Regions from separate parts of the Mesorhizobium sp. M0152 genome, predicted to be linked through region 2. Evidence: predicted binding sites of a transcription regulator. Region 2 holds the regulator's gene; each other region holds the start of a gene.
The links. Region 2 encodes PhoB, which activates phosphate uptake and scavenging genes when phosphate is short. Its sites were predicted from a motif close to TGTCATNNANCTGTCAT; they were not measured.

Region 1 (3,724 bases), on a different contig from region 2:
CGCCACCAAGCCGAAGCTTTCGGACGACGAGATGAAGGCCTATGCGACGCGCCTCACCGAATTCGGCGAATGGTGCGCCGAACAGGGAATGCCGCTTTCCTACCACCATCACATGGCGGCCGTGGTCGAGACCGAACCGGAACTCGATCAATTCATGCGCTATTCCGGCGCCGGCATTCCGTTGCTGCTCGATGCCGGACATCTGGCCTTTGCCGGTGGCGACGTGCTGCGCGCCATCGACAAGCATCATGAGCGCATCAGCCATGTGCATGTGAAGGATGTGCGCATGGACGTGATCGACAGGCTCGACCGGACGAAGCAGTCCTTCCTCGACGCGGTGGCGCTTGGCGCCTTCACCGTGCCGGGCGATGGCTCGCTGGATTTCGGCGCCATCGTGCAGCGGTTCGCCGATCATGGCTATGAAGGTTGGTTCGTGGTCGAAGCCGAGCAGGACCCGAAGAAGAACCCGCCACTCAAGATGGCGCAGGTCGGCCACAAGGAATTGATGCGGGTGATGACGGCGGCCGGCTACACGGTGGAGACGCAAGGGTTTCCCAATGCCTGACGTGTGGGCCTGACGTGTGGACCTGCTCGTGGTGGTTCTCGCTGAGCCAGGCTTGCTGTAGGTTGGCCCGATGAAAGATTCCGAGCACCCCTTCTTCCGCCCGCTGTGGCGACGTGTCGCCGTCGTCGCGGTCTGCGTCATCTGGTCCGCCATCGAGTTCGCCACCGGCACGCCGTTCTGGGGCGTCATCGCGCTCGGCTTCGCCGGCTATGGCCTCTGGCAGTTTTTTTATCTCTACAAGCCGGCCGAGGATGCCAAGACCACGACCGAGCCGAAGGAATAACCGTCCATGGCCCAGAAGGCTTACGGGTCGGGCACTGCGCGCATGACTGATAGCGTGCGTTGGAAATTAGCCGAAACGCCTCTCGCGTCGTCATCCTGGGGCGGAGCAAGGAGCGAAGCGACGCGGCGCAGACCCCAGGATCCATGCCGCGACGTAAAAACAGCGGCTGCGGTGCAGAATTTCGCTCCGCTGCTCACTTCGATTGGGGCTACGGCATGGATCCTAGGGTCTTCGCGACGGAGCTTCGCTCCTGCTTCGCCCTAGGATGACGAAGTTTGGGAGGACCCGGCCAAATCTTCAAGGCCTGCGATAGTCCATCGAAACAGTAGGTGCCAATCCCGTGTCATGGAATTTAGGAGAGCTGCCAATGTCGAAACTGCTGCTCAAGGCCGACAAGGGTCATGGCCGCGTCGCCCATGTGACGCCGAAAAGCGCCGGCTGGACCTATGTCGGTTTCGATTTGCACCGGCTGAGGCCTGGGGAAACTGCTTCGGGCCAGACAGGGGATCGCGAGATCTGCCTGGTGTTCGTCACCGGCAAGGGCACGGTCAAGGCCGGCGGCAAGGATCTCGGCCTGCTCGGGCAGCGCATGTCGCCCTTCGAGGGCAAGCCCTGGTCGGTCTATGTGCCCGTGGGATCGGAGTGGTCCGTGAGCGCCGATACGGAGTTGGAACTCGCGGTCTGCTCGGCGCCGGGCCTTGGCGGCGGGCTGCCGGTGCGGGTGATCGGACCGGATGATCTCGGCCAGGAGGTGCGTGGCAAGGGCACCAACACGCGCTACGTCACCAACATCTTGCCGGAAGGCAAGCCGGCCGATTCCTTGCTGGTGGTCGAGGTCATCACGCCCGGCGGCCACACGTCGAGTTATCCCCCGCACAAGCACGACCAGGACAATCTGCCTGCTGAATCCTACCTCGAGGAGACCTATTATCACCGCCTCAACCCGCCGCAGGGCTTTGCCTTCCAGCGCGTCTACACCGACGCCGACAAGAATGGCCATCGCGCGCTGGACGAAGCGATGGCGATCGAGGATGGCGACGTCGTGCTGGTGCCCAAGGGCTATCACCCCTGCGCCGCCTGCCACGGCTATGACCTCTACTATCTCAATGTCATGGCCGGGCCGAAGCGGACATGGAAATTCCACAACGCGCCCGAGCACGAATGGCTGATGAAGGCCTGACCGTTGCGCGTTTAAGGATGAACCCGTTGGTCCAGATCGGGAAAAATCGTCGGCTAAGGACCCGCGGGGTCGATTTGCCTTCGAAAACCCTTCAAAGCTTCGTCAATCCGTCATGGAAATCACCTATGGCAACGGGCTGACGAGGATCTTCGATGCGCTACGCCATCTATTTCACCCCCCGGCAGGACGAGAAGCTGGCGCGGACCGCCGCGAATTGGCTGGGCCGCGATCCGTTCGGCGCGGCGACAAGGCCGGTTGAGGCGGTGGGCGACCTGTCGGCGGCGGAAGTGGCGTTCCACACGGCTTCGGCTCGCCGCTACGGCTTTCACGCAACGTTGAAAGCGCCCTTCCAGCTGGCTGCCAACGAGACGGAGACCTCGTTGCGCACGGCACTCGATGCTTTTGCCGAGACAACTTCGACAGTGACGATCCCCCGCCTCGTGGTCAGCCAGATCGACGGTTTCTTCGCACTGGTGCCGGAGGGACCGCTGCCTCCGCTCAACCGCTTCGCCGACGAGGTGGTGCGCGATTTCGACCGGTTTCGCGCGCCGCTGAGCGAAGCCGAGATCGAGCGGCGCAGCCCGGATTCACTGAAGCCGGCCGAGTTCCGCAATCTGTGCCAATGGGGCTATCCCTATGTCATGGACACCTTTCGCTTCCACATGACGCTGTCAGGCCGGGCGGGGCCACAGGAAAGCCCTCGTCTTCGCCTAGCAATCGACAGCGTGTTCGCCGAGGTGCTGCAACAGCCGGTGCTGGTGGATGCGCTGACGCTGTTCGTCGAAACCGAACCGGGCGCGCCGTTCATGGTGCTTTCCCATCACGCACTCGGGCGCCGGCCCGCCAGAAAAACCGCCTGACTGGTGTCTACGCCAATAACCAAGGACTGCCTGAAATGACCGCCGAGACCGTTCTCCACAATGCCCGCATCGTGCTTGCCGACGAGATCGTCGAGGGGTCGCTGGTGCTGCGCGACGGCTTTATTGCCGGCATCGATGCCGGCCCAAGCGCCGGCATTGGCCGGACCGGCGAGGACATGGGCGGCGACTATATCATTCCGGGACTGGTCGAACTCCACACCGATCATCTCGAGGGCCACTACGCGCCGCGGCCGAAGGTGCGCTGGAACCCGATCGCCGCCGTGCTTGCCCATGACGCGCAGGTGGCGACCGCCGGCATCACCACCGTGCTCGATGCGCTGCGCGTCGGCATGGACGAGGACGCCGACATGACGTCGGCCGACATGCGCAAGCTGGCCGACGCGATCGAGGACAGTGTCCGGCAGGATCGATTGCGCGCCGACCATTTCATCCATCTTCGCTGCGAGGTTTCGGCGCCGGATTGCCTCGCCGCCTTCGCGCATTTCGACGGCGACGAGCGAGTGAAGCTGGCATCGCTGATGGATCATGCGCCGGGCCAGCGCCAGTTCGTCGATCTTGAGACCTATGCCTATTACTACCAACGCAAGCTGAAGCTGACCGACCGCGACTTCAAGCTGTTCTGCGACAAGCGGATGGAGGAATCGGCGCGCAATTCGGCACCGAACCGGGCGGTGATCGCCGCCGCGTGCCAGGAACGCGGCATCGTGCTGGCCAGCCATGACGACGCCACCACTGGCCATGTCGACGAAGCGATCGAGCAAGGCGTGCGCGTCGCCGAGTTCCCGACCACAGAGGAAGCCGCCAGGGCCTCGAAA
Region 2 (3,724 bases):
TGCCGGCCAGGTGATCGCCGAGGAGCAGCGCCGGCTGGACACGCTGACCATGGCGCGCGAGGCGCTGATCGGCGAATGCGTCGCCATCGTGCGGCGCCGGATCGAGGACCCCGACCTCGACGTCCGGCGCGTCGCCCGCATCGCGCTGGCGATCCAGGGCATCACCGACACCGATGCGCGGTCCATGCTGTGGTCGCCGATCACGCCGCAGACCGATATCGCCTTCGCCGACATACTCGAGGCCGAGTTCGGCATTCCCGCCACCACGGAGAATGACTGCAACATGATGGCGGTGGCGCTGCGCTGGCGCGATCCCCAGCGCTATCGCGACGACTTCATCGCCATCCTGCTTTCCCACGGCATCGGCATGGGCCTGGTGCTGAAAGGCGAACTGTTCACCGGCACCCATTCCTCGGGCGGCGAGTTCGGCCACATGATCCATCGGCCAGGCGGCGCGCTCTGCCGCTGCGGACGGCGCGGCTGCGTCGAGGCCTATGCCGGCAATTATGCGATCTGGCGCAATGCGAGGCAGCTTGGCGAGGACACCGAGCCGGTCGACGTCAGCGACGCCGACATGCGTACGCTGGCGGCCTCGGCGCGCGAAAAAGACGGACCGGAGCGCGAGGCCTATCGCAAGGCCGGCGAGGCGCTCGGCTATGGCCTCGGCAGCCTGTTCGCGCTGATCGACCCGGCGCCTGTCGCCATGGTCGGCGTCAGCGCCGCCGCTTTCGACCTGATCGAGCCGGCCTTGCGCGAGGCCATCGCCCAGACCGCCGGCGGCCAGCACTCGGAATCGATTTCCTTCGACACCGAGCCCAACGAACTGCCGCTGATCAGGGAAGGTTGCGCCATGCGCGCGCTGACCTTCGTCGACCAGGAGATTTTCGCGCCTGGCGTGCAGGCGAGAGCTGGCACTGGAAAGAACGTAGCCTGAGTGGCGTCCGCCGTCGATGCCGCAGACCATCGTCGATTTTGGATATTGCCGAAGTCGTCCCAATGTCGTCATCCCAGGGCGCAGCAGGAGCGAAGCTCCGTCGCGGAGACCCTGGGATCCTGCCGCGACCGTAGTCGTGGAGTGCAGGGGAGCAGAATTCTGCATCGTGGCAGCACTCCGAAGTCGCGGCACAGGATCCTCGGGTCTGCGCTGCGTCGCTACGCTCCTTGCTACGCCCGTGGATGACGAAGTGACTGCCGTTTTCGGCTAGTCGCAAAACCTCCGAGACCCGCCTTCGGAAGCCCAATCTGACGGAACTTCCGCGCCAAAGACCTAATCTTCCCTGATCGCGTAGCCGGCGCCGCGAATGGTGCGGATGACATCGGGCATGCGGCCATTGTTGACCGCCTTGCGCAGCCGGCCGACATGCACGTCCACCGTGCGCTCGTCGATGTAGATCGTCTCGCCCCAGACATTGTCGAGCAGCTGGCTGCGCGAGAACACGCGGCCGGGATGGCGCATCATGAATTCGAGCAGGCGGAATTCGGTCGGCCCGAGCCGGATCTCGCTTTTCTTGCGATAGACCCGGTGCGATTCGCGGTCGAGCACGATGTCGCCGACCTTGAGCACGCTGGACAGCACTTCCGGCTTGGCGCGGCGCAGCAGCGCCTTGACCCGGGCCATGAATTCCGGCGTCGAGAACGGCTTGACCAGATAGTCGTCGGCCCCGGTGGAAAGGCCGCGCACGCGGTCGCTTTCCTCGCCGCGCGCCGTCAGCATGATGATCGGCAATCGCTCGGTCTCGGCGCGCATTCGCAGGCGCCGGCAGAGTTCGATGCCGGAAACCGCCGGCACCATCCAGTCGAGCACCAGAAGGTCCGGCACGTTTTCCTGCAGCCGGATCTCGGCTTCGTCGCCGCGCGTCACCACCTCGACCTGGTAACCCTCGGATTCCAGATTGTAGCGGAGCAGCACGCCTAACGGCTCCTCGTCCTCCACCACCATGATGCGTGGCGCGATCATCGCCCGGTCACCCCGCCGTCAGGCCGCCGGCGCCGACATCGCCGTTTCGTCCTGCTTCGGACGATTGGCGGGCAGTTGCGTACCGGTCAGGACATAATAGGCATTTTCGGCGATGTTGGTCACGTGGTCGCCGATGCGTTCCAGATTCTTGGCGCAGAACAACAGATGCGTGCAAGCGGTGATGTTGCGCGGATCTTCCATCATGTAGGTCAGCAGTTCGCGGAACACCGAGGTGTATTTGACGTCGATGCGCTCGTCGTTGGCCCGCAGCGTCGTCAGCGCGGCGGCATCGCGCGCCGCATATTCCTCGATCACGCCCTGCACCTGGATCAGCACCAGCTGCGCCATCGCATCGATGGAATGCGACAGGTCACGCGGCGTGGCGGTGAGGCCGACCGTGCCGACGCGCTTGGCGATGTTCTTGGCAAGATCGCCGATGCGTTCGAGGTCGCCGGCCATGCGGATCGAGCCGACGACGTGACGCAGATCGTCGGCCATCGGTTGACGCTTGGCGATCAGCGTGATGGCGCGGTCGTCGAGCTCGCGCTGGCGCGCATCCATGATCGCGTCATCGGAGACGACGCGTTGCGCGAGAGCGTTGTCGGTGTTCAGCAGCGCTTTGGTGGCGCCGCCGACCATCGAACTGGCGAGGTCGCCCATGTCGCTGATCAGCCTGCTGATCTGCCCTAGATCCTCGTCGAAGGCTGCGACTGTGTGTTCGGCCATGACCTTGTCCTCGTGTCTGTAAATTCGCCCGGACTGCTCAACCGAACCGGCCGGTGATATAGTCCTGGGTGCGCTTGTCGTCGGGAGTGGTGAACATCTTGTCGGTAGCGCCCTCCTCGACCAGATAGCCGAGATGGAACATCGCCGTGCGCTGCGACACACGCGCTGCCTGCTGCATCGAGTGGGTGACGATGACGATCGTGTAGTTCTGGCGCAATTCGTCGATAAGTTCCTCGACGCGCGCGGTGGCGATCGGGTCAAGCGCCGAGCAGGGCTCGTCCATAAGGATCACCTCTGGCGAAACCGCGATGGCGCGCGCAATGCACAGGCGCTGTTGCTGGCCGCCGGAAAGACCGGTGCCCGGCTCTTGCAGGCGATCCTTCACCTCGTTCCAGATCGCCGCCTTTTTCAGGCTCGATTCGACAATCTGGTCCATGTCGGCCTTGCCCTTGGCCAAGCCGTGGATGCGTGGACCGTAAGCGACGTTCTCGTATATCGACTTCGGGAACGGATTGGGCTTCTGGAACACCATGCCGACGCGAGCTCTGAGTTCGACGACGTCGATGTTTTTGTCGTAGATGTCCTCGTCGTCCAACGTGATCCTGCCGGTTACCCGCGCCGAGTCTATGGTGTCGTTCATGCGGTTGAGGCAACGCAGGAAGGTGGATTTGCCGCAGCCGGAGGGGCCGATCAGCGCCGTCACCTGGTTCTGGCGGACGTCGAGATTGACGTCGAACAGCGCCTGCTTCTCGCCGTAGAACACGCCGACCTTGTCGCCGCGCATCTTGATCACTTCGTTCGACTTGGCGCTCATCTTGTCGCCCACTGCGTTTTCGAGGGACTGTTCGGTCATGATGTTCATACCAGATGCCTTCTTTTACCAGCGCCGTTCGAAGCGGCGCCGCAGCACGATCGCTGTGATGTTCATGGCCATGAGGAAGACGAGCAGGATGATGATGGCACCCGACATGCGCTCGACGAAGGCGCGCTCTGCCTCGTTGGCCCACATGTAGATCTGCACCGGCAGCGCCGTGGCCGGAT
Region 3 (3,724 bases), on a different contig from region 2:
ACAGCGAAGAAGAACACTGGTTGGTCGCTGCTGTCGGCCTCGCGGATGATCTCGTCGGTCATCGCGGCGTCCGATGCCAGCGGTCCGCGCTTTTCCATGGGCGGCAGCGTCTCTTCCGACTTGAAGTCGTTGAAACCGAAATCGGCGTAGACCGCGCCACGGTTCCAGAACCAGTTGGTGCCTGGATGGATGGCGCGCGCCTTGTAGCCTTCGCTCTTCAGGAAGGTCGCCATCGAAGGCGTTGGCGTGCGCACATATTGCTGGTAGGGGATGCTGCCGGCCGGCAGGAAGGCGTTCGAGAAGCCGGTCAGCGCCTCGAATTCGATGTTGGCGGTCATGCCGCCGAATTCAGGCGAGAACATCGAGCCGGAACGCAGCGACCGCACGGTGGAAATGGGATCCGGGGTGATGGTGACGCCGGGCAGCGTGGTTGGATCCCAGAAGGATTCGCTCATGACGATGATGATGTCGGGTTTTTCGTCGGGTACCGAAGCGGTCACCGGTGGCCGGTCGATCGCCGCGATTGCCTTGTCGGAATATCCCGGCGGCGCCGACACATGCGCCATCGGCACGTTGAGCGCGAAGGCGAGCGCAAAACCGTTGGAGGCATAGTTTTCCTTCTGGTCCCACATGATCGGGATGATCTGCAGCCGGTCGCGGGTCCATGAAAACGTGGCGTAGTCCATGATCGAGACGAAAAAGGCAAGCAACGGCACCGCCAGCGTCAGCCGGGCCAGGCGGCCCTTGCGGCTGAGTGCTGGAACCTTGCGGCGCCAGAGCCGCCAGCCATAGACGAGCAGCGACAGGCCGGCGACGATGCCGGCGACCATTGCCAGCGCGGTCATCGGCCTGTCGCGCACTAGGAGCGGCAGCAGAGCGAAGATCTGGCGGGCGTAGAGGAAATCCGTCGGATAGAGCGGGTCGCCTAGATAATGCGATTTCTGGTGGCCGACGAAGGCCAGCGACAAGGTCAGCGGCGCGACGATCATCAGGCTCTGATGACTGCGGCCGAGCACGGCGTCGAGACCGATCAGAACCAGCGCGAAGACGACGATGGTGGTCCACCCCGGCTTGAGCGGCTGCAGGAAGAAGGAAACGGTGCCGGCGACATCGCCGCGAACGGTCAATTCAATGGCGAACACCAGGACAGCCGAGATCGCCAGGCTGATCAGCCCATAGCGGACGACCGGCCATCTCCGGCCCGGCAGATAGCCGGTGGACGGATCGTCTTCCAGGAACTGCGGCACGGCTTTGCCGGCGCGTTTCAAACTCTTGGCCACTTTCAACTTTCCCACCCAGCGACAAGCGCGTCACTCGATTGTCATGGAATTGTCACGCAAAGCTAGCGCCTGTGGCGAAAATAAGAAGAGCCAGCAAACGATTCGTGAGCGGTTTTCATCAGGAGTGATCGCCAAAAAGCCTTTTGGAACAGGCACTCGGCTTGCCATGCTGCCCCGCGAAGAAGCCGAACCGGGCTTGACTTGGCGGCCCGCCTTGCGTCACAGGCATGAAAAATCGTGTATCAGGCAAGCAGAACCAAGCCTCGGGAGCCCACGCATGGCCGTCGCATTCACCTTTCCGGGACAAGGCAGCCAGGCTGTCGGCATGGGCAAGGATCTCGCCGACGCCTTTCCCGAAGCACGCAGGGTTTTCCAGGAAGTCGACGATGCGCTCGGCGAGAACCTGTCGAAGCTGATCTGGGAAGGTCCCGAAGAGATCTTGACGCTCACGGCCAATGCCCAGCCCGCGCTGATGGCGGTTTCGCTGGCGGCGGTCAGGGCGCTGGAATCGCGCGGCTTCTCGCTGAAGGACAAGATCGCCTATGTCGCGGGTCATTCGCTGGGCGAATATTCAGCGCTCGCCGCCGCCGGTTTCGTTTCGGTCGCCGATGCCGCGCGGCTGCTGCGTATCCGTGGCAATGCCATGCAGGCGGCGGTGCCGGCCGGCGAGGGCGCCATGGCGGCGATCATCGGTTTGGAACAGGCGGATGTGGAAGCCGCCTGCGCCGAGGCCGCCAAAGGTTCCGTCTGCCAGGTCGCCAACGACAATGGCGGCGGCCAGCTGGTGATTTCGGGAGCCAAGGCCGCGGTCGAACTGGCGGCGAAACTGTGCACCGAGAAAGGCGCCAAGCGGGCGCTGATGCTGCAGGTGTCGGCGCCGTTCCATTCCGCGCTGATGACGCCGGCGGCCGAGATCATGCGCGAGGCATTGGCTGGCGTGGCCAAGGCCACGCCGGTGGTCCCGATCATCTCCAACGTCACCGTCACCCCAACGAACGACCCGGACGAGATCGCGCGCCGTCTGGTCGAGCAGGTGGTTGCCCGCGTGCGCTGGCGCGAGACGGTGGAGTGGTTCGGCGCAAACGACGTCACCACGCTTTACGAAGTCGGCGCCGGCAAGGTGCTTTCGGGGCTGGCCCGCCGCATCAACCGTGACATCGCCACCGCGGCGGTCGGCACCGCGGCCGAGGTCGAGGCGGCATTGGCGGCGCTTGCATAAAGTGCCGTTTGATCTCATCCCTATAGAGTGTGCTCTGTTCTCAATCAGGAGACAAAAATGTTCGAACTGACTGGCCGCAAGGCGCTCGTTACCGGCGCATCGGGTGGCATCGGTGAGGCGATCGCCAGGGTGCTGCATGCGCAGGGCGCGATCGTCGGCCTGCATGGCACGCGCATCGAGAAACTGGAGACACTGGCCAGCGAGCTGGGCGACCGGGTCAAGCTGTTCCCGGCCAATTTGTCGGACCGCGACGAAGTCAAGGCGCTCGGCCAGAAGGCGGAGGTCGATCTCGAGGGGGTCGACATCCTGGTCAACAATGCCGGCATCACCAAGGACGGCCTGTTCGTGCGCATGGCTGACGCCGACTGGGATAATGTTATCGAGGTCAACCTGACGGCCGTGTTCAGGCTGACGCGCGAACTCACCCACCCCATGATGCGTCGCCGCCACGGCCGCATCATCAACATCACCTCGGTGGTCGGCGTCACCGGCAATCCCGGCCAGACCAATTACTGCGCCTCCAAGGCCGGCATGATCGGCTTTTCCAAATCGCTGGCGCAGGAGATCGCCACCCGCAACATCACCGTCAACTGCGTCGCCCCGGGCTTCATCGAATCGGCGATGACCGACAAGCTCAACGACAAGCAGAAAGAGGCGATCATGGCGGCGATCCCGACGCGCCGCATGGGCAGCAGCGCCGAGGTCGCGTCCGCCGTCGCCTATCTCGCCTCCAATGAAGCGGCCTATGTCACCGGCCAGACCATCCATGTGAATGGCGGCATGGCGATGATCTGAATGAGGTTCCTGCGGCAAGGCTGCCGGCTTGTGAAAAGAGCCCATTTCGCCTTGGACCTGAGCCAATTTTCGTGTAATGCGGCCTGCAACCCGGCGGTTCGGGCAAAAACCGGTCCGTAGCCATTGCGTTACCGGCAGGACCATCTTTCAGCTTGATTAGCGGCATTCTGCCCGCTAACGAAGACAGACAACCAAAAGACGAGGATGCCCAAATGAGTGACACCGCAGAGCGCGTCAAGAAGATCGTCATCGAGCACCTTGGCGTCGATGCCGACAAAGTGACGGAGCAGGCGAGCTTCATCGATGATCTGGGCGCTGACAGCCTCGACACGGTTGAACTCGTCATGGCGTTCGAAGAAGAGTTCGGCGTCGAAATCCCCGATGACGCGGCCGAAACCATCCTGACCGTCGGCGACGCGGTGAAGTATAT

Region 1: a site for PhoB is predicted at 2,126-2,142, ahead of NKJ26_RS17605 (DUF1045 domain-containing protein). Genes of this name have one in related genera too.
Region 3: a site for PhoB is predicted at 1,320-1,336, ahead of NKJ26_RS21190 (LTA synthase family protein). Genes of this name have one in related genera too.

Annotation. Positions count from the first base shown of each region.
Region 1 is NZ_JAMYTH010000016.1:74,882-78,605, reverse strand. Features, by position in the region: gene iolE (myo-inosose-2 dehydratase) at 1-565, shown strand, start outside; gene NKJ26_RS17615 (DUF3329 domain-containing protein) at 636-848, shown strand; gene iolB (5-deoxy-glucuronate isomerase) at 1,216-2,028, shown strand; gene NKJ26_RS17605 (DUF1045 domain-containing protein) at 2,181-2,888, shown strand; gene NKJ26_RS17600 (alpha-D-ribose 1-methylphosphonate 5-triphosphate diphosphatase) at 2,924-3,724, shown strand, end outside.
Region 2 is NZ_JAMYTH010000021.1:101,019-104,742, forward strand. Features, by position in the region: gene NKJ26_RS20955 (ROK family protein) at 1-934, shown strand, start outside; gene phoB (phosphate regulon transcriptional regulator PhoB) at 1,268-1,957, opposite strand; gene phoU (phosphate signaling complex protein PhoU) at 1,976-2,683, opposite strand; gene pstB (phosphate ABC transporter ATP-binding protein PstB) at 2,721-3,545, opposite strand; gene pstA (phosphate ABC transporter permease PstA) at 3,561-3,724, opposite strand, start outside.
Region 3 is NZ_JAMYTH010000022.1:33,740-37,463, reverse strand. Features, by position in the region: gene NKJ26_RS21190 (LTA synthase family protein) at 1-1,280, opposite strand, end outside; gene fabD (ACP S-malonyltransferase) at 1,558-2,499, shown strand; gene fabG (3-oxoacyl-[acyl-carrier-protein] reductase) at 2,557-3,294, shown strand; gene NKJ26_RS21175 (acyl carrier protein) at 3,507-3,724, shown strand, end outside.